3 regions of the Rhodococcus sp. P4_C10 genome follow, and region 1 is predicted to be linked to each of the others. Evidence: riboswitches for the same ligand, from Rfam matches in the RefSeq annotation. Region 1 holds a riboswitch; each other region holds the start of a gene.
The links. A riboswitch is a leader RNA that binds a small molecule or an ion and turns the genes downstream of it on or off. The one in region 1 is predicted to bind S-adenosylmethionine.

Region 2: it holds a riboswitch for S-adenosylmethionine, as region 1 does, so the genes downstream of both, AC1DWC_RS07230 (aminotransferase class V-fold PLP-dependent enzyme) here and AC1DWC_RS12360 (bifunctional o-acetylhomoserine/o-acetylserine sulfhydrylase) in region 1, are expected to answer to the same signal.
Region 3: it holds a riboswitch for S-adenosylmethionine, as region 1 does, so the genes downstream of both, AC1DWC_RS10675 (DUF7229 domain-containing protein) here and AC1DWC_RS12360 (bifunctional o-acetylhomoserine/o-acetylserine sulfhydrylase) in region 1, are expected to answer to the same signal.

What each region holds. Positions count from the first base shown of each region.
Region 1 is NZ_JBFUHZ010000014.1:160,881-167,221, reverse strand. It holds gene AC1DWC_RS12380 (bifunctional methylenetetrahydrofolate dehydrogenase/methenyltetrahydrofolate cyclohydrolase) at 1-671, shown strand, start outside; gene AC1DWC_RS12375 (DUF3017 domain-containing protein) at 677-985, shown strand; gene metX (homoserine O-acetyltransferase MetX) at 1,083-2,261, opposite strand; gene metX (homoserine O-acetyltransferase MetX) at 2,431-3,552, opposite strand; gene AC1DWC_RS12360 (bifunctional o-acetylhomoserine/o-acetylserine sulfhydrylase) at 3,594-4,904, opposite strand; SAM riboswitch class IV at 5,065-5,184, opposite strand; gene AC1DWC_RS12355 (amino acid permease) at 5,350-6,341, shown strand, end outside.
Region 2 is NZ_JBFUHZ010000008.1:130,638-136,978, forward strand. It holds gene AC1DWC_RS07225 (hypothetical protein) at 1-259, opposite strand, end outside; gene AC1DWC_RS07230 (aminotransferase class V-fold PLP-dependent enzyme) at 416-1,708, opposite strand; SAM riboswitch class IV at 1,810-1,925, opposite strand; gene AC1DWC_RS07235 (LysE family translocator) at 2,126-2,746, shown strand; gene AC1DWC_RS07240 (L,D-transpeptidase) at 2,915-4,147, shown strand; gene AC1DWC_RS07245 (NAD(P)-dependent oxidoreductase) at 4,266-4,919, shown strand; partial or broken gene AC1DWC_RS07250 (HNH endonuclease signature motif containing protein) at 5,184-6,341, shown strand, end outside.
Region 3 is NZ_JBFUHZ010000011.1:149,111-155,451, reverse strand. It holds gene AC1DWC_RS10700 (hypothetical protein) at 1-164, shown strand, start outside; gene AC1DWC_RS10695 (arginase family protein) at 212-1,108, opposite strand; gene AC1DWC_RS10690 (hypothetical protein) at 1,140-1,556, opposite strand; gene AC1DWC_RS10685 (vWA domain-containing protein) at 1,616-2,257, opposite strand; gene AC1DWC_RS10680 (hypothetical protein) at 2,280-2,549, opposite strand; gene AC1DWC_RS10675 (DUF7229 domain-containing protein) at 2,712-3,140, opposite strand; SAM riboswitch class IV at 3,175-3,292, opposite strand; gene AC1DWC_RS10670 (DUF3293 domain-containing protein) at 3,287-3,946, shown strand; gene AC1DWC_RS10665 (hypothetical protein) at 4,409-5,260, shown strand; gene AC1DWC_RS10660 (NYN domain-containing protein) at 6,038-6,341, shown strand, end outside.

The DNA of each region.
Region 1 (6,341 bases):
CGATCCGGCGCGACCTGCCCGCGGACGTGACCCAGGCCGAGCTCGAGGCCACCATCGACGAGCTCAACGCCAATCCCGAGTGCACCGGGTACATCGTGCAGCTGCCGCTGCCCAAGCACCTCGACGAGAACGCCGCGCTCGAGCGCATCGACCCCGACAAGGACGCCGACGGCCTGCACCCGGTCAACCTCGGCCGCCTCGTGCTCGGCAAGGAGGCGACGCTGCCCTGCACCCCGCGCGGTGTCGTGCACCTGCTGCGTCGCTACAACGTGCCGATCGACGGTGCCCACGTCACCGTCGTCGGCCGCGGCGTCACCATCGGCCGCCCGATCGGGCTGCTGCTGACCCGTCGCAGCGAGAACGCGACCGTCACCCTCTGCCACACCGGGACCAAGGACCTGGCCGCCGAGGTGCGGCGCGCCGACATCGTCGTCGCCGCCGCCGGCGTGGCCGGTCTGATCACCGCGGACATGGTCAGGCCGGGCGCCGCGGTGATCGACGTGGGCGTCAGCCGCACCGCGGAGGGCCTGCGCGGCGACGTCGCCGACGACGTCCGGGAGGTCGCGGGCTTCCTGTCCCCGAACCCCGGTGGTGTCGGCCCCCTGACCCGGGCGTTCCTGCTGAGCAATGTCGTCGAGCGCGCGGAGCAGCTCGCGGCCGGTTCGGCGTAGTCCACGTGACCGCTGCCCGGTCGTCGACCACCAACGGCTGGCTCCGGCTCGCCCGCCGGAACCTGCCGTTGCTGGCGGTGCTCGCCGTGGTGCTGGTCGCCGCCGTGTTCGTGCTGGCCGACCGGTGGCGCCGAGGCGCCTTCGTCTTCGGGCTCGCGACGCTGGTCGCGGCGGGCTTCCGGTTGTGCCTGGCGCCCGAGGACGTCGGGGTGCTGGCGGTGCGTGGTCAGCGCTTCGACGTGGCCGCGATGACGACGGTCGGTGTCGCGATCGTGTGGTTGTCGGTCTCGATCGACCCCCTGGGCACCGGCTGAGCCGCGCCTGAGTCGCCGGTTGCGCGCCTGGACGAGCAGCCGAAGGCGTTCCGGTGCTGCCGCCGTGGCGGCGGCAGCACCGGCGGCACCTCGTCGTTTACGGGGCGGTGCGTCCGACCCTGGCCAGCGCCAGGGTCTCGCCCATCAGCTCGGTGACCCACTCGACCTCGGTGAGGAAGCCGTCGTGCCCGGCCGGCGAGTGCACCACCCGAATACCGTCGCAACCCGGCAGCAGCTCCGCCATGGCCTGGGCCTGGTGCAGCGGGATGATCCGGTCCGAGTCGATGGCGCCGACGACCACCGGGACCGGGGTCGACCGCAGGGCAGCTTCGATGCCGCCGCGGCCGCGACCGACGTCGTGCTTGTTGGCGCAGTGGGTGAGGGCAACGAAGGAGCCGGCGTCGAACGTCGACACCAGCTTGTTCGCGTGGTACTCGAGGTAGCTCTGGACCGCGTAGCGGCCGCCGTTCCAGATGTCCTCGCCATCCTGCGCGGTATTCGCGAACTGGTCGTCCATGGCCGCCGCGCCGCGGTAGGTCAGGTGGGCGAACCGGCGGGCGATGTTCAGGCCGTTGTCGGGCGAGACGCCGGTGCCGTAGTAGTCGCCGCCGTGCCAGTTCGGGTCCGCGGCGATGACGTCGATCTGGGCGGTGTGGCCGCCGATCTGGTCCGCGGTCGCGCGGGGACTGACCGCGAGGAGCAGCGCCGAGCGGATCCGGTCGGGGTGGCCGATCATCCATTCGAGGGTGCGCATGCCGCCCAACGAGCCGCCGATGACGGTCGCGAACTGTGCGATCCCCAGGGTGTCCGCCAGCACGCGCTCCGCCTCGACCTGATCGCGGATGGAGATCGCGGGGAAACGCGATCCCCAGATCTGTCCGTCCGGTGCGGGCGTGCTCGGTCCGGTCGTTCCGCGGCAGCTGCCGAGCACGTTGGTGACGAGCACGCACCACTCGTCGGTGTCGATCGGCGCACCCGGACCGACCATGCCGTTCCACCACCCGGCGGTGACGTGGTCGGGACCGGCCGGGCCGGTGACGTGCGAGTCACCAGTCAGCGCGTGCTCGATCAGCACGATGTTGTCCAGATTCGGGCTCGGGGTGCCCCAGCACTGCATCGCGATGGTCACGTCCGGCAGCACCGCACCACTCTCGAGCTGTAGCGCACCGATGTCGATACTGGTCAGGCTTCCGTCCGACGGGGGGAACGGCGCGAAGGCCCGGGCACCGGCCGCGGACGCCGCGACGTCGTCACGCCCGGTCGGGGGCGTTGCCACCTCGGTCTGCGGCGAGGCGGGCGTAGAGCTGGGTTGAATCACAGTTGAGCGCACCGGGCCGATGGTAGTGACCCGGTACGTCGGTGGAGGCGCAATCAGCCAATTCTGGCCGACCGTCCAGCAAATTCTGGTAACCGGGTGAGACGGGTGTTGCGGGGATGGTCGGGAGTTAGCCGGCGGGGCCGTGGCGACCGGCACGGGCCAGCGTCATGGTCTCGCCGAGCAGGTTCGTGACCCACTCGGCCTCGGTCAGGAAGCCGTCGTGACCGTCCTTGGAGTTCACCACCCGCAGGCCCTCGCAGCCGGCGAGGTGGTCGGCAAGCTCCTCCTGCTGGCGCAGAGGGTAGAGCCGGTCCGAGTCGACGCCGCCGACGATGACCGGGACGGTGCACCCGGCCAGCGCGGCGTCGATGCCGCCGCGCCCCCGGCCCACGTCGTGCCGGTTCATCGCCTCGGTGAGCAGGACGTACGTGGCCGGATCGAAGCGTGCCACGAGCTTGTCGGCCTGGTGCTCGAGGTAGCTCTGGACCGCGTAGCGGCCGCCGTGCCACGGGTCCTCGCCGGGCTGTGCGACGTTGCCGAACCGGGTGTCGAGCTCGTGCTCGGTGCGGTAGGTCAGGTGCGCGATCCGGCGCGCGATGCGCAATCCGGCCCGGGGGACCCGGCCGGTGTCGTGGTAGTCGCCGCCCTGCCAGTCGGGATCGCTCGTGATGGCCGCGATCTGGGTGGTCTGGGTGCCGATCTGGTCGGCGGTCGCGCGGGCACCGACCGCAAGGATCAGCGCGGACGCCACCCGGTCGGGATGGCCGACGGCCCACTCGAGGGTCCGCATGCCGCCCATCGAGCCGCCGATGACGGACGCGAACCGCTCGATGCCGAGCACGTCGGCGAGCGCCACCTCGGCGGCCACCTGGTCACGGATGGACGTCTCCGGGAAGCGGGACCCCCACCGACGGCCGTCCGGTGCGAGCGTCGTCGGCCCGGTGCTACCCCGGCAGCCGCCGAGCACGTTGGTGGCGAGGACGCACCACTCGTCGGTGTCGAGCGGGGCGCCCGGTCCGACCATGCCGTCCCACCAGCCGGGGGAGGGGTGGGACGGACCGGCGGGTCCGGTGACATGCGAGTCGCCGGTGAGTGCGTGTTCGACCAGCACCACGTTGTCGCGCGCGGCGTTGGGCACCCCCCATGCCTGCAGGGCCAGTGTCACCTCGGGCAGCACGGCGCCGTTCTCGAGCTTCAGCTCGCCGATGTCGACGCTTGTCAGGCGTCCGTCCGGGGCGGGGAAGGCCAGAGCCTGCCGCCCCGAACGGGCGCCTGAAAAGGAGCTGACGGTCAAGATGTCGCCGCCTCGAAGCCGGTCTCGAGGTCGGCCAGGATGTCGTCGATTCCCTCGATGCCCACCGCGAGCCGGACCAGGCCCGGCGTGACGCCCGCTGCCAGCTGCTCCTCGGGGCTCAGCTGCGAGTGGGTGGTGGATGCGGGGTGGATGACGAGGGAACGCACGTCGCCGATGTTAGCGACGTGGCTGTGCAGGGAAAGGGCATCGACGAACTTCTTGCCCGCGTCGATCCCGCCGGCCAGCTCGAACGCCACGATGGCGCCCGGGCCGCGCGGGGCGAGCTGCTGTGCCCGCTCGTGCCAGCGCGAGGACGCCAGCCCGGCGTAGGCGACCGAGGTGACCTCCGGCCGGTCCTGCAGGAACTCGGCGACCCGCTGCGCGTTGGCCACGTGCCGCTCCATCCGCAGGCTCAGGGTCTCGAGCCCCTGGCCGATCAGGAACGCGTTGAACGGCGACACCGCCGGGCCCATGTCGCGCAGCAACTGCACCCGTGCCTTGAGCGCAAAGGCGGGCGCGCCGAGGTCGGCGAACACCACACCGTGGTAGCTGGGGTCCGGGGTGGTGAAGTTGGTGTGCCGGCCCTGGGTCCAGTCGAAGTTGCCGCCGTCGACGATGACGCCGGCGATGGCGGTGCCGTGCCCGCCGAGGTACTTCGTCGCCGAGTGCACCACGATGTCGGCGCCGTGCGCGAGCGGCTGCAGCAGGTAGGGCGACGCGACGGTGTTGTCGACGATCAGCGGGAGGCCGTTCTCGTGTGCGACCGCCGCGATGCCCGGGACGTCGAGCACGTCGTTCATCGGGTTGGAGATGGTCTCGCCGAAGAAGGCCTTGGTGTTCGGCTGGATCGCCGCACGCCACTGGTCGAGGTCGTCGGGATCCTCGACGAAGCTCACGGTGACGCCGAGCTTCGGCAGGGTGTAGCGGAACAGGTTGTAGGTGCCGCCGTAGAGCCGCGGGCTGGAGACGATGTGGTCGCCCGACTCGGCGATGTTCAGCAGCGCCGTGGTGGCGGCGGCCTGCCCGGAGGAGAGCAGCAGCGCGGCCACGCCGCCCTCGAGCGCCGCGATCCGCTGCTCGACGGCATCCTGCGTCGGGTTCATGATCCGGGTGTAGATGTTGCCCGGCTCCGCCAGTCCGAACAGCGCCGCGGCGTGGTCGGTGTTGTCGAAGGTGTACGACGTGGTCTGGTAGATCGGCAGCGCGCGGGCGTTGGTGTTGCTGTCGGCGGACGCACCGGCATGGATCTGCTTGGTCTCGAAGCTCCAGGCCGAGGTCGGGTCGGGGGTGGTGGTGTTCTCGCTCATGTGGGCTCTGCTCCAGGAGAAGATGGGGGAGGTCGGCGCGGTCAGTGCGCCTGGACCAGGCGCGATCGGTGCGCCGATGGACACATGGGGACTGTCAGCGAGAGCAACACACGGTGAACCTCCGGTGGGTCGTGGCCCGGTCTGTGGGTCCGTCCCGACGGACCCGCGCTTGTCATCCGACACTTCTGCTTCGAACAACCAGGTCTTCACCCGGGGCACCCCACCGCGGATGGAGGGTTGCCGACCAGCGAGCCGGGGCTTGACGCTGGAACTCTTGACCTGCCGCCGATCGTAGCGCCACCGGGTACGGGGCGGTCAGCCGGGCGTCAGTGACCGGCGTTACAGGACTAAAGTGCTGGCCGCCCGTATTCACTCCGCGACACGCGCCCACCGGGCGCGAGTTCGCCCGCCTGTGATTCGCCCACCACCTTGGGGAGAACCGATCGTGAAAGCCGCCGCAGGGGCGCTGACCCGGGGTCTCACCGCGCGTCACATCCGATTCATCGCACTGGGATCCGCCATCGGGACCGGGCTGTTCTACGGCTCCGCGGAGGCGATCGAGAAGGCCGGCCCGTCCGTGCTGCTCGCGTACCTGATCGGCGGCGCCGCGGTGTACATCGTGCTGCGGGCGCTCGGCGAGATGGCGGTGAGCAACCCGGTGTCGGGGTCGTTCGGCGAGTACGCCAGCAAGCACCTGGGGCCGCTGGCCGGTTTCGTGACCGGCTGGACGTACACCTTCGAGATGATCGTCGTCTGTCTGGCGGACGTGACCGCGTTCGGCATCTACATGGGCTTCTGGTTCCCGGACGTGCCCCGGTGGATCTGGGTCCTGGCCATCGTGTTCTTCATCGGCGCGATGAACCTGCTCAGCGTCCGCGTGTTCGGTGAGATGGAGTTCTGGTTCACCCTGGTCAAGGTGACCGCCATCGTCGCGATGATCGTCGGCGGTGCAGCCATCCTGATCTTCGGCTTCGGCGTCCACGACACCAGCGTCGGGGTGAGCAACCTGTGGACCGACGGCGGCTTCTTCGCCACCGGGTTCGGCGGCTTCGTGGCCTCCTTCGCGATCGTGATGTTCGCCTTCGGCGGCACCGAGATCATCGGCATCACCGCGGGGGAGGCGGAGGACCCCGCGCACACCATCCCGCGGGCGGTCAACACCGTGCCGGTCCGGATCGTGCTGTTCTACGTGCTCACCCTCGCCGTGATCATGGCGCTGAACCCGTGGCAGGAGATCGGCTCGGAGGGCAGCCCGTTCGTGGAGATCTTCTCCGGGCTCGGGATCGGTCCGGCCGCGACGGTCCTCAACATCGTGGTGATCACGGCAGCGCTCTCGGCGATCAACAGCGACGTCTTCGGCGCCGGCCGAATGATGTACGGGATGGCCCAGCGCGGCCAGGCGCCGGCGGTGATGAAGCGGGTCTCGCGCAGCGGGGT
Region 2 (6,341 bases), on a different contig from region 1:
CCTCGGTTCGGATGCGCTCGCGGCGCAGTTGCGCCTCGCGCAGGTCGTGGGCCCGCACCCGCGCCACGCCGGCCGGCACGGAGAGCAGGTCCAGGGGCGGGTTGGGCGCCGGCGGTTCGGTGAGGTCGACCCAGAAGTCGGTGAGCCCCAACGGGACCCGGAACTCGGTGTGGGCCGCGGCGGCCGGGTGGTGACCGGCGCCGGACAACTCCACCGCGACGTGCAGGCGGCGGGTACGGGCAGACGGAAGAACAGACATGGCAGTCCTAGGGTGTGCGTGGGATGAACAGAGCGAGTGGGGAACTCAGCTCCGACACATGCCCGACGCGGTACGGCACAGATCCACGTGCCGACGGCACCACCGGGCGTCACGCGCCACGGTCGTCGCTGTCGTCACGGATGCCATGACGCGATGCTACCCGGACACGCCGCCGCGGCGCGCGGCAACGAACTCGCGCACCGCCGCCACCAGTCGGTCCACGTCTGCGGAGTGACTGCCCAGGCCCAGGCTTGCCCGCACCGCGCCCTCACGCCGACCCAGTCGAGCCAGCAGCGGGTGCGCGCAGAACCGGCCGTCGCGGACGCCGATTCCGTGCAGGTCCGCCAGGTAGGACGCGACCTCGCGCGGCTCGCAGCCTTCGACGGTGAACGTGACGATTCCGACGGAATCCGGTGCGTCGGACCAGATCCGGAGAAGCTCCACACCCTCGACGGCACTCAGGCCCTCGACCAGTCGTTCGCACAGCGCCCGCTCGTGGGCCTGCGCCTGCTCCGCGTCGAGGCCGGCGAGCGCCTCGCAGGCCGCCGCCAGCGCGGCAACCCCGAGGACGTTGGGGGTGCCCGCCTCGTGACGCTGCGGCGCGGCCGCCCACTCGACACTGTCGGAGGAGACGTCGCGGGTGGCGCCGCCGCCGGCCAGGTACGGCTCCGCGGCGTCGAGCCAGTCCGCCCGTCCCACCAGCACACCGGCGCCGAAGGGCGCGTACAGCTTGTGGCCGGAGAAGGCGAGGTAGTCGACGCCGAGCGCGACCAGGTCCACGCGGCGGTGCGGCAACAGCTGGGCCCCGTCGACAAGGATCCGGGCCCCGCACTCGTGGGCAACCTGCGCCAGGCGGGCGATCGGCAGCACCTCACCGGTCACGTTGGACGCCCCGGTGATCGCGAGCAGCGCGGCCGGTTTGGCGCACAGCTCGGCGACGATCCGGCGGATCGTCTCCTCGACGGTGTCCGCAGCTTCCACGACGCGGGCGCCGTTTCGCTTCCAGGGCAAGAGGTTTGCGTGATGCTCGATGTCGAGGACCACGGTGTCGCCGGGCACGCAGCCGGCCAGCAGGTTCAACGAGTCGGTGGTGTTGCGGGTGAAGACCACCACGTCGTCGGATCGCGCACCGACGAACTCGGCGACCACGTCACGGGCGCCCTCGTAGCTGGCGGTGCAGACCTGCGAGGCGTAGCCGGCGCCGCGGTGCACGCTGGCGTAGTACGGCAGCAGGTCCTGGACCCGGGCGGTGACCTGCGCGAGGGCGGGCGCGCTGGCGGCGTAGTCGAAGTTGGCGTACGTGCAGGTGCTGCCGTCGGCGAGCGGGACGGACAGTCCGGCGCCGGAGACCTCGGCGAACGGGGCGTCGATCCGCGTGGCGGTGGCTGCACAGGTAGCGGCAGCGGTGGCGGCGGTGGCGGCACAGGTGGGGTCGAGTACGGCAGTCATTGAAGCTTCCCTCTGGTTCAGGGACTCGCGTGCAGCGAAGGCGACGTACCGGCCGGACCGAACGAGTCGGCCGTACCTAGATGTCGCGGGGGTGTGCATCGAGTCCGCGCTTGCCGTGTCCGGTATTGGACTACAGCCAGGTCGTCACCCGGGGCACCCCACCGCGGCGGAGGGTTGCCGGCCAGCAAGCCGGGGCTATCTGCTGGCACTCATGACCTGACCAGAGAATTGCAGCCCGTCCGCCGTCCTGTCAACCCCACCCTCGTGACCTCGCCCACCCCACCCGCCGGCAGCCAACTTCGACGGAACCGAAAACATCTGCACAGCAAGGTTTTTCGTAGGCGATCCGGAACCAGGGCGCCTGGTGCGGAGAAACCCGTTTGAGTACGGGTCCGCGGATGCGCTTTCCTTCTCGCCATGACCGCCGCCACCCTGCTCAGCTTTGCGGGCGTCTGCCTGCTCCTGTCGATCATGCCCGGGCCGGACTCGTTCCTGGTGCTGCGTTACAGCGTCGGCGGCACCCGCCCGGGCCTCGCCGCGGCGGCGGGCGTCGCCGTCGGCTCCCTGGTGTGGGCGGCCGTGGTGGCTCTCGGACTCGCGGCGCTGCTCGAGCAGTCCGCGGCCGCGTACCGGGCGCTGAAGATCGCGGGCGGGCTGTACCTGGTCTACCTCGGGGTGCGGGCGCTGCTCCGCCGTCGGGCCGTGGGCGGCGGGCCGGCGGAACCGGTGGCCGTGTCCACGGGTTCCGCGTTCGGCGCCGGAGTGCTGTCCTGCGCCCTGAACCCGAAGGTCGGCCTGTTCTACCTGGCGGTGGTCCCCCAGTTCCTCGGGCCCGTGACCTTCGGCGCGGCCATGACCCTTGGCGCGGTCGAGGCCGTTGTCGCGCTACTGGTGATGGGCGGCTTCGCGGTTGCGGCCTCGCGGCTGGTCACCCTGCTGCGACGGCCTCGGGTGTCGGCCCGACTCGAGTCCGCCAGCGCCGGGATCCTGGCGGCGCTCGGCGTCGGCACCCTCGTCTCGGCGGCGGGCCCCGCCTGACCGCTCTCGGGCGTCCCTTCGGGCGGTTCGCCGTTCTGTGTCTCCACTCTCACCCTGGCCTCAGGAAACGCGCGAGGGGACGGGCGCCGATATCGTTGTACGCATCGGTGCCAGGCACCGCACGCACCGGGCGGCCGCCGTGACCGCCCGAGCAGCTCAGGAGGAATCTTGCTCACGCAGTCACTGCGGCGATCGATCGGCGCGGCGTGCATCGCCCTGGCGACGACCCTCGCCGCCGGGTGCACCATCTCCGCCGACGACAACGGCGACGCCAACGCCTCGCCGACCGCCGCCGTCAGCGCCGCCGTCGTCTCGATCACCCCCGCCGATGACGGCGACCCGGTCAGCCCGCTCAGCCCGGTCCGCGTCGACGTCGCCCAGGGCACTCTCACCTCGGTGACGCTGACCAATCCCGACGGCAAGGTCATTCCCGGCATCACCACACCGGACGGCACGTCGTGGAAGCCGAGCGAGCCGCTCGGCTACGGCAAGACCTACACCCTCGACGTGGCGGCCACGGACGCGAACGGCGTCCCCACCTCGAAGAACAGCACCGTCACCACGCTCGACCCGGGCAACCAGACCAAGGCGTACCTGCGCACCACCGGCGGCGCCGAGATCCGCGACGGCGGCACCTACGGCGTCGGCATGGTCACGGTGGTGCACTTCGACGAACCGATCGGCGACCGCGTCACGGCCGAGAAGTCGCTGACCGTCACCACCACTCCCCCGGTGAAGGGTTCCTGGTACTGGCTCGACGACCAGAACGTGCACTGGCGGCCGCAGCAGTACTTCGCGCCGGGCACCCAGGTCACGGTGAACGCGGACATCTACGGTGCGCAGCTCGGCAACGGCCTCTACGGCCAGGAGGACGACAAGGTCTCGTTCCGGATCGGCGACTCGCACGTCTCGATCGCGGACGACAACACCAAGATCGTCACGGTGTACGAGAACGGCCAGGTGGTCCGCGAGATGCCGACCTCGATGGGCCGGGGCGGCACCGAGACCATCGGCAACACCACGCTCCACTTCTGGACGCAGCCCGGCACCTACACCGTGCTGGACAAGGCCAATCCGGTGATCATGGACTCCTCCACGTACGGCCTGCCGATCAACTCGCGGCTCGGCTACAAGGAGACCATCAACTGGGCCACCCGGATCAGCAACGACGGCATCTACCTGCACGAGCTGGAGAGCAGCGTCTGGGCGCAGGGCAACACCAACACCTCACACGGCTGCCTGAACCTCAACCCGGCAAACGCGCAATGGTTCTACAACTTCTCCCAGCCCGGCGACGTGGTGGAGATCCGCAACACCGGCGGTGAGCCGCTCGACGTGTGGCAGAACGGCGACTGGGGCGTGCCGTGGGACCAGTGGGTCGCGGGGAGCGCGCTGAGCTGAGCCTGGCGCGCGGCCGCGGTTCCGCACTGAGCCGGGCGCGGCGGCCGCCGCTGTGCTGCACTGGAGGACCACCCCCGGACACCTGCCGGACCGCCGGCAGCGACGACAAGGACGCGGCATGGCACGGATCGTGATCATCGGCGGACACGGCAAGATCGCCCTGCACCTGGCACGGATCCTCACCGGCCGGGGCGACCAGGTGACCGCGGCCATCCGAGATCCGGCGCAGGTCGCCGATGTCGAGGCCATCGGCGCAGGGGCCGTCGTTGCCGACGTGGAGCACCTCGACACGGAGGCCATCGCCGAGGTCCTCCGGGGCCACGACGCCGTCGTGTGGTCGGCCGGGGCGGGCGGCGGCAACCCGGACCGCACCTATGCCGTCGACCGGGACGCCGCGATCCGCTCGATGGACGCCGCCGCCCGGGCCGGCGTCGACCGGTACGTCATGATCTCGTACCTCGGTGCGCGGGTGGATCACGGTGTCCCGTCGGACAACTCGTTCTTCGCCTACGCGGAGGCCAAGGCGGCCGCCGACGAGTACCTGCGCGGCACCGACCTGTCCTGGACCATCCTGGGACCCAGCGCGCTGACGCTCGACCCGGCCACCGGCCGCATCGAGACGGGTCCGGACCTCGACGCGCGAAGCGTGACCCGCGAGGACGTCGCGAGGGTGGCCGCCGCGGCGCTGCTGCGGCCCGGCACCGCGGGCAAGTTCATCGGGTTCAACAACGGGAACATCCCGATCGACAACGCGCTGGACGCACTGGGCTGAGGCGCGTCCGCGCCCCGACCCTGGCCCTGTCCAGCGCCGGGCGTCCGCCATGGCCGCAGGCGGCCTCGGAGGTCTCCGAAGTGGCGCCGGAAGCACGGCGGGACATCCTCGACAGAGGCTTCCACGAGGGTCGCGCCGTAGGTGCACACCCATCTCGTGCGCACCTTTGGCTGCGAGAGCAACCAAGAGCACTCACAGGCCGAAGGCAGTTCACCAGGCGAAACATCATTGTGATCGAATGTGCGTGCGAGTAGAATTCGATGTATGAAACTCGACGCCATGCTCACCGACCCCGCCGGGGTCGAGGCATGGCGACTCGACGAAACCGAACTCGCAGCCACCGTCCCGGAACTGTCGGAGAAGATCCTCGAACTCGAAGCCCTGCGCGTCCGGTTGGTGCACGAGGCCGACCAGCGGTGTCTCTCGAACCACCTCGGTGCCGCGGACACCGCGTCCTGGCTCGCCGACGCCACCCACATGACCGCCGGGCAGGCGAGCAAGATCGTCCGGCTCGGCCGCGAATTGCCCCTGCACCCACGGATGGCCGCCGCACTCGATGCCGGGCGGATCGAACTCGGGCACGTCCAGGTGATCGTCAACTTCCTCGCCAGACTCGAAAAACTCACCGTCGACCAGCCGGTCGAGTCCGTGGAGACCGACTGGGAGCACCCCGACCCCGAAAGCGGCCGACCCGACGACTGCCAGGCCTACCTGCTCATCGCCGCGCACCTCGAGAACGTCACCGTCCTGCGCCGACGCGCACGCGCGTTGGAGTTGCTCCTGCAACTCGACGGCACCGTCCCACCCGACGGAGAAAACCCCGAACTCAACGAATTCCACGCCTCCACCACCCTCGGCGGGCGGGTGCACGTGACAGGCACCTTCGACGCCGAGTCCGGCGAGGCCCTCCAGACCGCCCTCTCCGGACTGTCGAAGCCGCACCCGACCACCGATGAGCACGGTCACCCGATCCGGGACGACCGCTCCGCTGCCAGGCGCCGCGCCGACGCCCTCGAACAGATCGTCCGCGGACACCTCGACAACGCTCGTGGCCCGATGGAGGGTGGGGAACGCCCGCACGTCACGGTCACCATCGACGTCGACGCACTCAAGGACGCGGTGGCGGCGACGGCGCCGACACCCGCGACCGGTGCCTGGGTGGGGAACGGCTGGGACTACCACTCCGACAACGCAACCGGACCCGTCGGCGAGCACGAGGGTTGCACCAGCCCCGCCGGTTTCAGGCCACCCCGCCGGTACCGCCGCAGTCGTCACGCCAGCATGCCCTGGGCCGGTCCGATCTCCGCCGCCGTCGCCGCCCGCATCTCCTGCGACGCGCAGGTAACCCCGATCTTCGTCGATCGGGGCGGCAACCCCCTCGACGTCGGCCGCACCACCCGCGTCATCTCCCCGAAACTACGG
Region 3 (6,341 bases), on a different contig from region 1:
GGCGGAACGCTACCGGTGGCTGGGTGCCGGAATCGTGGGTACGAAAGACACGACTGGTGAACCTGACGCCGGACCAGCCGATCAAGTACCAGCAGGTCCGAGAAGGACTGCGGCCCTGGCCGAACCACTTGGGCGAACCGCCACGCTCCCCGACCGGCCGATAGCAGGGGGACTATGACCTCGACCCTGGTCGTGGATGCTGCCGAGTCATTTAGACGCAGGTGGTCACGCGGGCTCCTTCGGCAAGGGTGAGTCGGTGCAGGTCGACGAGTGTCGCCTGGTCGAGGTGGGATCCGATGTAGCCGCCGGCCAGGACGAAGGCGACCGGCAGGCTTCGTTGACGGCACCAGTCGAACACGATCCGCTCGCGTTGCGCGAGAACCTCGGCGGTGATCCCGTCGAGGCCGCCGATACCGCACCCCTGATAGGTGTCCATGCCGGCGTTGTACAGGCACAGGTCGAATGGTCCGATCCGGTCGGCTTGGGCCACGGCCCGCTTGACGGTGAGCAGATAGTCCTCGGCATGGTCGACGTCCCACAGCGCCGAGTTCGTGTGACCGGAATAGTGGTCGAACTCGTCGACGGAGACGTCTTCCTGCCAGATCCGTGGGTCATGGTCGATGAGTTGCGCGGTTCCGCCGCCGCAGTGGGCGTCGAGATCGAGGATCAGGACGGAGCTGACGGCGCCCTCGTCGAGGAGGGTTTTCGCGGCGATGACCAGGCCGTTGAACGTGCAGAAACCGTCCCCACGGCCACGTTTCGCGTGGTGCAACCCCGACGACAGCGACCCGGCGACGCCGTCCTCGAGGGCGCTGCGTGCGGCGGCGAGCACGCCGCCGTTGGATGCGAGCACCATCGGCCACAGCGCTGGGTCCCAGTCGAATCCCTGAGACTCGGCGATGTACCGCGGCTCGCCGGTCTGTACTGCCTGGATGTACTCGGCGTCGTGGACGCGTTCGAGGTCGTCGGAAGTGAGCGACGGCGGCGTGAGGATTTCGACGCCCTCGATCGGCCTGTCGGCCAGTGAATCCGCAATCCATGCGGCCTTGCGGGTGGTGTCGAAACCGTAGGCGGCGCCGACATAGTCAGGGCTGTAGTAGATCTTCATGTCGGCACCGTCCCGGTTCTGGTCGTGGGTTTCAGTCGGTCACAGTGTTGGCCGGTTCGCTGTCCGCTCTGGTGTCATCCGACGTGGCGACGCCCTCGATCTGGGCGTTGTACCGATCGCTGGCCTCCTTGCGTGCGGTGGTCCGTGCCAGCATTTCTGCCTGTGCGTAGGCGCTGGCGCGCCGCCATGCTGCGTCCTTCGGCACACCTTCGGTAATCAGTTGGTCAAGCATCGGTGCGAAGATCCGTTGCACCTGTCGATGCTCGGCCCAGCCGGTGACGTTCGGCCAGGTGCCGTTCTTGACTGCGCACCAGTAGCCGGACTGCCATTCGTAACGCGCCGGCAGAGCGACGGACCGTGCCGCCGATTCCGACTCGAGTTGCTCGACAAAGCGTTTCGCTTCCCCTTCGGGGTCAGCGAGGAACCGTGGTCCCCGAACAGATGCCATGGTGTACCTCCTTGTCGGACCGTGCGACCCCGAGGGGCGCGCACCGGATGGTGTGCGTGTCAGTCGTCGAGCGCTGCTCGTAGTTCGTCGCTGAACTCAGGCATGACGGCGGCGGGGTTGGCGGTCTTGGCAGTGCGGTAGCTGCGGATGTTGGCCGAGGCAGCGGCCATCGCGTCGCGCGACTTGCCCTTGCTGTAGGTCAGCGACTGGTCACGTTTGACACCGAGCCGCGCGCCGACCTCGACGGCATCCTGATCGGCACCCATGTACAGGAACTGCCAGTCGTACTGGTTCGTGTGCAGCTCCACCAACTTCTTGATCGCCGGCCGGGTCCACTCCCGGCTGGCGTTCTCCAGGCCGTCGGTCATGATCGCAACGATCACCGTGCCCGGGCGCTCATCCTCCGGCAGGCCCGCGAGTTCGGCGCTGACCTCGGTGATGAGCCGACCCATCGCGTCGAGCAGTGCGGTGCTCGAACGTGGCTGCAGGTCGAGCACCGGAACCTCGTCGAGGGAGACATCGCGGTAGACGACCTCGTAGTCGGTGTCGAACTGGGCGAGGGTCACCGTGCACTCGCCGGCGGCGGCGCGCTGGTCATCGATGAAGGCGGCGAAACCGCCCTCCACATCGGACTTGATGCTGTGCATCGAGCCTGAGCGGTCGAGCAGGAACACGAGGCGAGTCAGGTCCAGGTTGGCCACGGAGCGTCCTTTCGTCGGGGGTTCAGGTCTTGCGGCGCGGCTTGAACCGCATCGTTTGCGGGGCGGCGAGCACGCCAGCCTTCTTGTCATACCGGGCCTGCTGGATTTCCTTGGCGGTCACCCGGCCGTCCGGGCGGGCGTAGGCGGCGAGCATCGGGGTGAGTCCCAGTCGTGGGCCGACGGCATTCTCGGTCAGACCCGCCTTCGCTCCCGCGGAGCGCAGGGACAGTTCGTCGTCGAGGACCGCGTGGGCAAGCTGCTCGTCGAGCAGCTTGGTCACCTCTTCCAGCACGACCCGGAGATGCTCCAATGCGTTTGGCGGATCGGAGGATTCGGCGTGAGCGAGTTCGTCGCGGATTCGGGCGTATCGGTTGGACATGACCCATGATACCGCAGTTATTGCGACACCGCAATAACTGCGGATGACGGAGAGCTGTGGCCATACCCTTCCGACTCAGGCCACCAGCCCCTCCGCGGCACCGAGCTTGTCGAGGACCCGGCAGGCACCGTCGTGACCGAGGGTTCCACGCCGGTAAAGCGCGACAGCAATCTCTTCGACAATGGACTCAGTGAAGCGCCGCCGGTTGCTCTTGCCCACGCGGTCGGGCTCGATGAGGCTGCCGTCTGCGCGGGTGACACCTTCGCGCAGCACCCAGTACACCCACTGGTCGGTCTTCCCGAAGAAGCGGGCAACCTCGGCAGTCGAGTAGGTCTTCGGGCACGCATTGGCGGCCAGCAGTGCAGCGAGCCGGTCGGCGGTGGCGGTGGTGGTGGCGGCGGCAGTGGTGGTGGTGGCCGGCGCCACCGGGTGGAGTGCGTCGACTGCCCCCGCCTGGCAATTTCCGGAAATCGAGTCGGTCACGGGGGTGAGTGCGTCGCTCATTCGGTTTCTCCTGCGGTGATGCCCGCCGCAAGCGGGGGCGTACTTGCTCGCCGCCAGTTGACGGTGAGCCGCTTCGTCATCCGAACCACCCCGGAAACGCCTTGGGGTTGGTGCACGGCCAAGTCGGAGCTTGGCGGCCGCATCTCGTGAAGCTGTCAGGCCTTCCGGCCCAACATGATTCATCATACCGCATCAACTGCGTTCGCGCAACAACTGCGGAGAAAGTGGACTGTTGTCCCCCTATCGCAGCACCGGCCCTCGCCGGCTGGTTAGTTGAAGTGATGCAGGAATACGACGACTTCATGTGGACACCGCGCCACGATCTGGCCCACCGCGCCCAGCGCCGAACGCCGTGGGAGTTCTACCTGAACACGATGGTGCGGTTCGAGACCGCCGAGAACGGTGGTGGCGTCGTCTGGCCGCTCGGCGAGAGCGACGAAGAACCCGATCCCCCGTTCGGTCCGCTACACGTGGTGACCGCGATCCAACCGGATCCCGAACCCGACAACGTCTCTCGCGCGCGGATGCTCGTGCTCGACCGCCACCTGCATGCCGCCGGAATCCGGTCGATGCCCGCGGTGGGGTCCAGTTTCACCGGCGATCACAGCGAGGACAGTCGCGCGGTGTTCGGCCTGACCGACCGACAAGCACGCGATCTCGGCGCCCGTTTCGGGCAGGTCGCCGTCTTCGCCTGGAACGGGCCCCGCTGGTCGCTGTTGGCGTGTGCCGGCGACCGGGATTCCCACCGGGGCTGGCGGTGGGAACCCGCCCACCCCCGTGAATCCACCGGTCCACTGCACGAGTAGGTGACGGCGCGGCAGCGGGACACGATGGCCGGCGGGCCGGTCACCACTGCCCGCCGTGTCGCACCGGGGGCAGAGTGCCACGTCCGGCATGATCACGACCACGCGCTTCCACCCTTCTCAGAACGCGGGTCGTCGCGGTCACCGACCAGGACTGCTCGTCACCACCGAGTGCACAGGCATCCAGATAGCTCGGACGCTCGCCGAGCCGTCAGGCCGGTAGGCCGCCGGACAGGTCAGGGGTGGTTGACACGAGAGGACTCGCGACCGGTCAACTCGGTCGAGACGGCATGGAAGGTCACAGGCATGGTGGACGTCGGAAGTCGGTTGCTCACGCATCTACATCAGCAGCTGAACGGAACCGACCCGTGGTCGGTACGTCGGGAACGTGGATTCACCTGGTGGTCGTACCGCATCGCACAGCACGTCGAGGTCGGCCCACCGGTCCGCCAGGACGCCACAGACGTGTGCGTTCTGCGGATCTGGACCGACGTCGCGGAACACGTTGATCCTGCGACCAATCCGGAACTCGTTGTCGCCGCGGCGAACCTCGACCAGACCATGAACGCGCTGGTGTGGAACCCGTCGGCCGGCACGATCACCGAGTGCTGCACGGTCGCGGTCCATGAGGACAACGTCGAACTGTTGGCGACAATTCTCCCGCTCGTGGCGATACTTCAGAACCTCGAAGCCCACAATCGTGCCCCCACAGTCGCGGAAGGAACGGCCGGTCGACCGGCACTGTCTAACCACCCGACCCAAGGCCAACGTCCCGAACTCGACGAGCTGCTGTCCGTTCCGGCCAGAGAGGTCGGCCCCGCTGGTAGCGAACCCTCCCGCTTCGCGGGCGAACTGGTCGAAGGGTTGGGTCAGTTCGCCGCGAACTACGGCTTCATGGGCATGTCCGACGCCTCCGGACTGACCTGCGAGGTCCCGTTCACCGGCAACACACCGAGCGTCATGCAAGGCTCGAATGCCCACGCCGCCGAAACCGCGTTGGTGCAGGTCTTCACCGACCAGCCCCATCCCGTCGCCGGAAACGGCGCACTTGTTCTGCTGAGGCTCCCCGTGTCACCCGGTCAGGAACGTGCGCTCGCCCTGGCCAACGGGCTCAACGCCTGGGAAGCCAACGGCGATGTCAACGCACCGCTGATGCTCGGCGCGTGGTGCCCGGACGCCATGGACGACGGGAACGGCCTTGCATTCCAAACCTTCCTGCCGAACCTCATCGCGAGACCGGGTCTGCTGGAGCAGCAGGTCCTGCTCCAGGCGCACCGGGCGCGGATGGCGCAGTGGTGGCTGAGCCAGCAAAACTGACGCCCGACTCGGCGGCGACCGAAGACCAACTTTCGGGTACCGGTCACGGTCTCCTGGGATCGGTGCGGTCGCACCGAACGTACCCGCACGCCGGATATCAGGGGGCCGGCCGACTGGATCGGGGGCAACGGCCGGCGAAGTCAGCGAGACGATCTGCCGCCCGCCACCTCGCCACCTCGCCGAATGCCTGCACCAGATGCAATTCGTCATCGTTGGGTGCCGGCAACTGCCTCTTATGTCAACCAGTGAGCTCGCTATGAGTGGCCGCGGGACGGACGAGAGGGCAACTCACGTGACCACACGCGTTCTTTCCCTTCTTCGATGTCGCGTCAGCGAACGGTGATCTGCTCTGTGACACGGCGGAGCGGCCCGCAGCGGTGGCCGAGCGTTCGGCGGCGTCCACGGCCCTTACCTCGGCGGCACCGGCAGCCTGTGCGGACTGGCCGGCCTTGCGTGTCTGCACGATCGCCACGAATGCTGCCGCGACTGCTGCTATCGCGCCGATCCACGTCGCGACATCGCCCCACACCATGCTGTCCTCCCCTCTGCCCGCGGACCGTGTACGCGGTTCACCGTTGGTTCTACCTCAGAGCACCGACGTCCTCTGGACCACCGAGTGCGGGAGAACCGGGCGCCAGCAAGGAATGTCAGGCCGTGAACCAGACACCTAGCGAAAGTGCTGTGAATCAAATCTACGTGTGCTAGCGTATCAATCGAGAGGTGACAATCGGATCTACACAGAAATTGGAGTGGGTTATGTTTTCAGGAGAAGTGGCGGTGTTTTCGCCGAAGCGGTGCCTGCGGGGCCGTCGGCTCGTGCTTGTCGACATCGAGAACGTCATCGGTGGGGCCGTCCTGCATGAAGACGCAGTCCGGTGGGCAAAGGCGCAGATTCGGGAGGTGCTCAGGATCGGGGTGGCAGACCACATCGTCATCGGCACCAGCCACATCGGACTCCTGCCGGTCGGCTGCGCCTGGGCCAACCTGCGGTACGTCGTCGGCTCCGGCCCCGACGGCGCGGACCGCGCGCTCCTCACGGTTCTCGACGAGGACGTCGAGTACCGGTTCGACGAGATCGTCC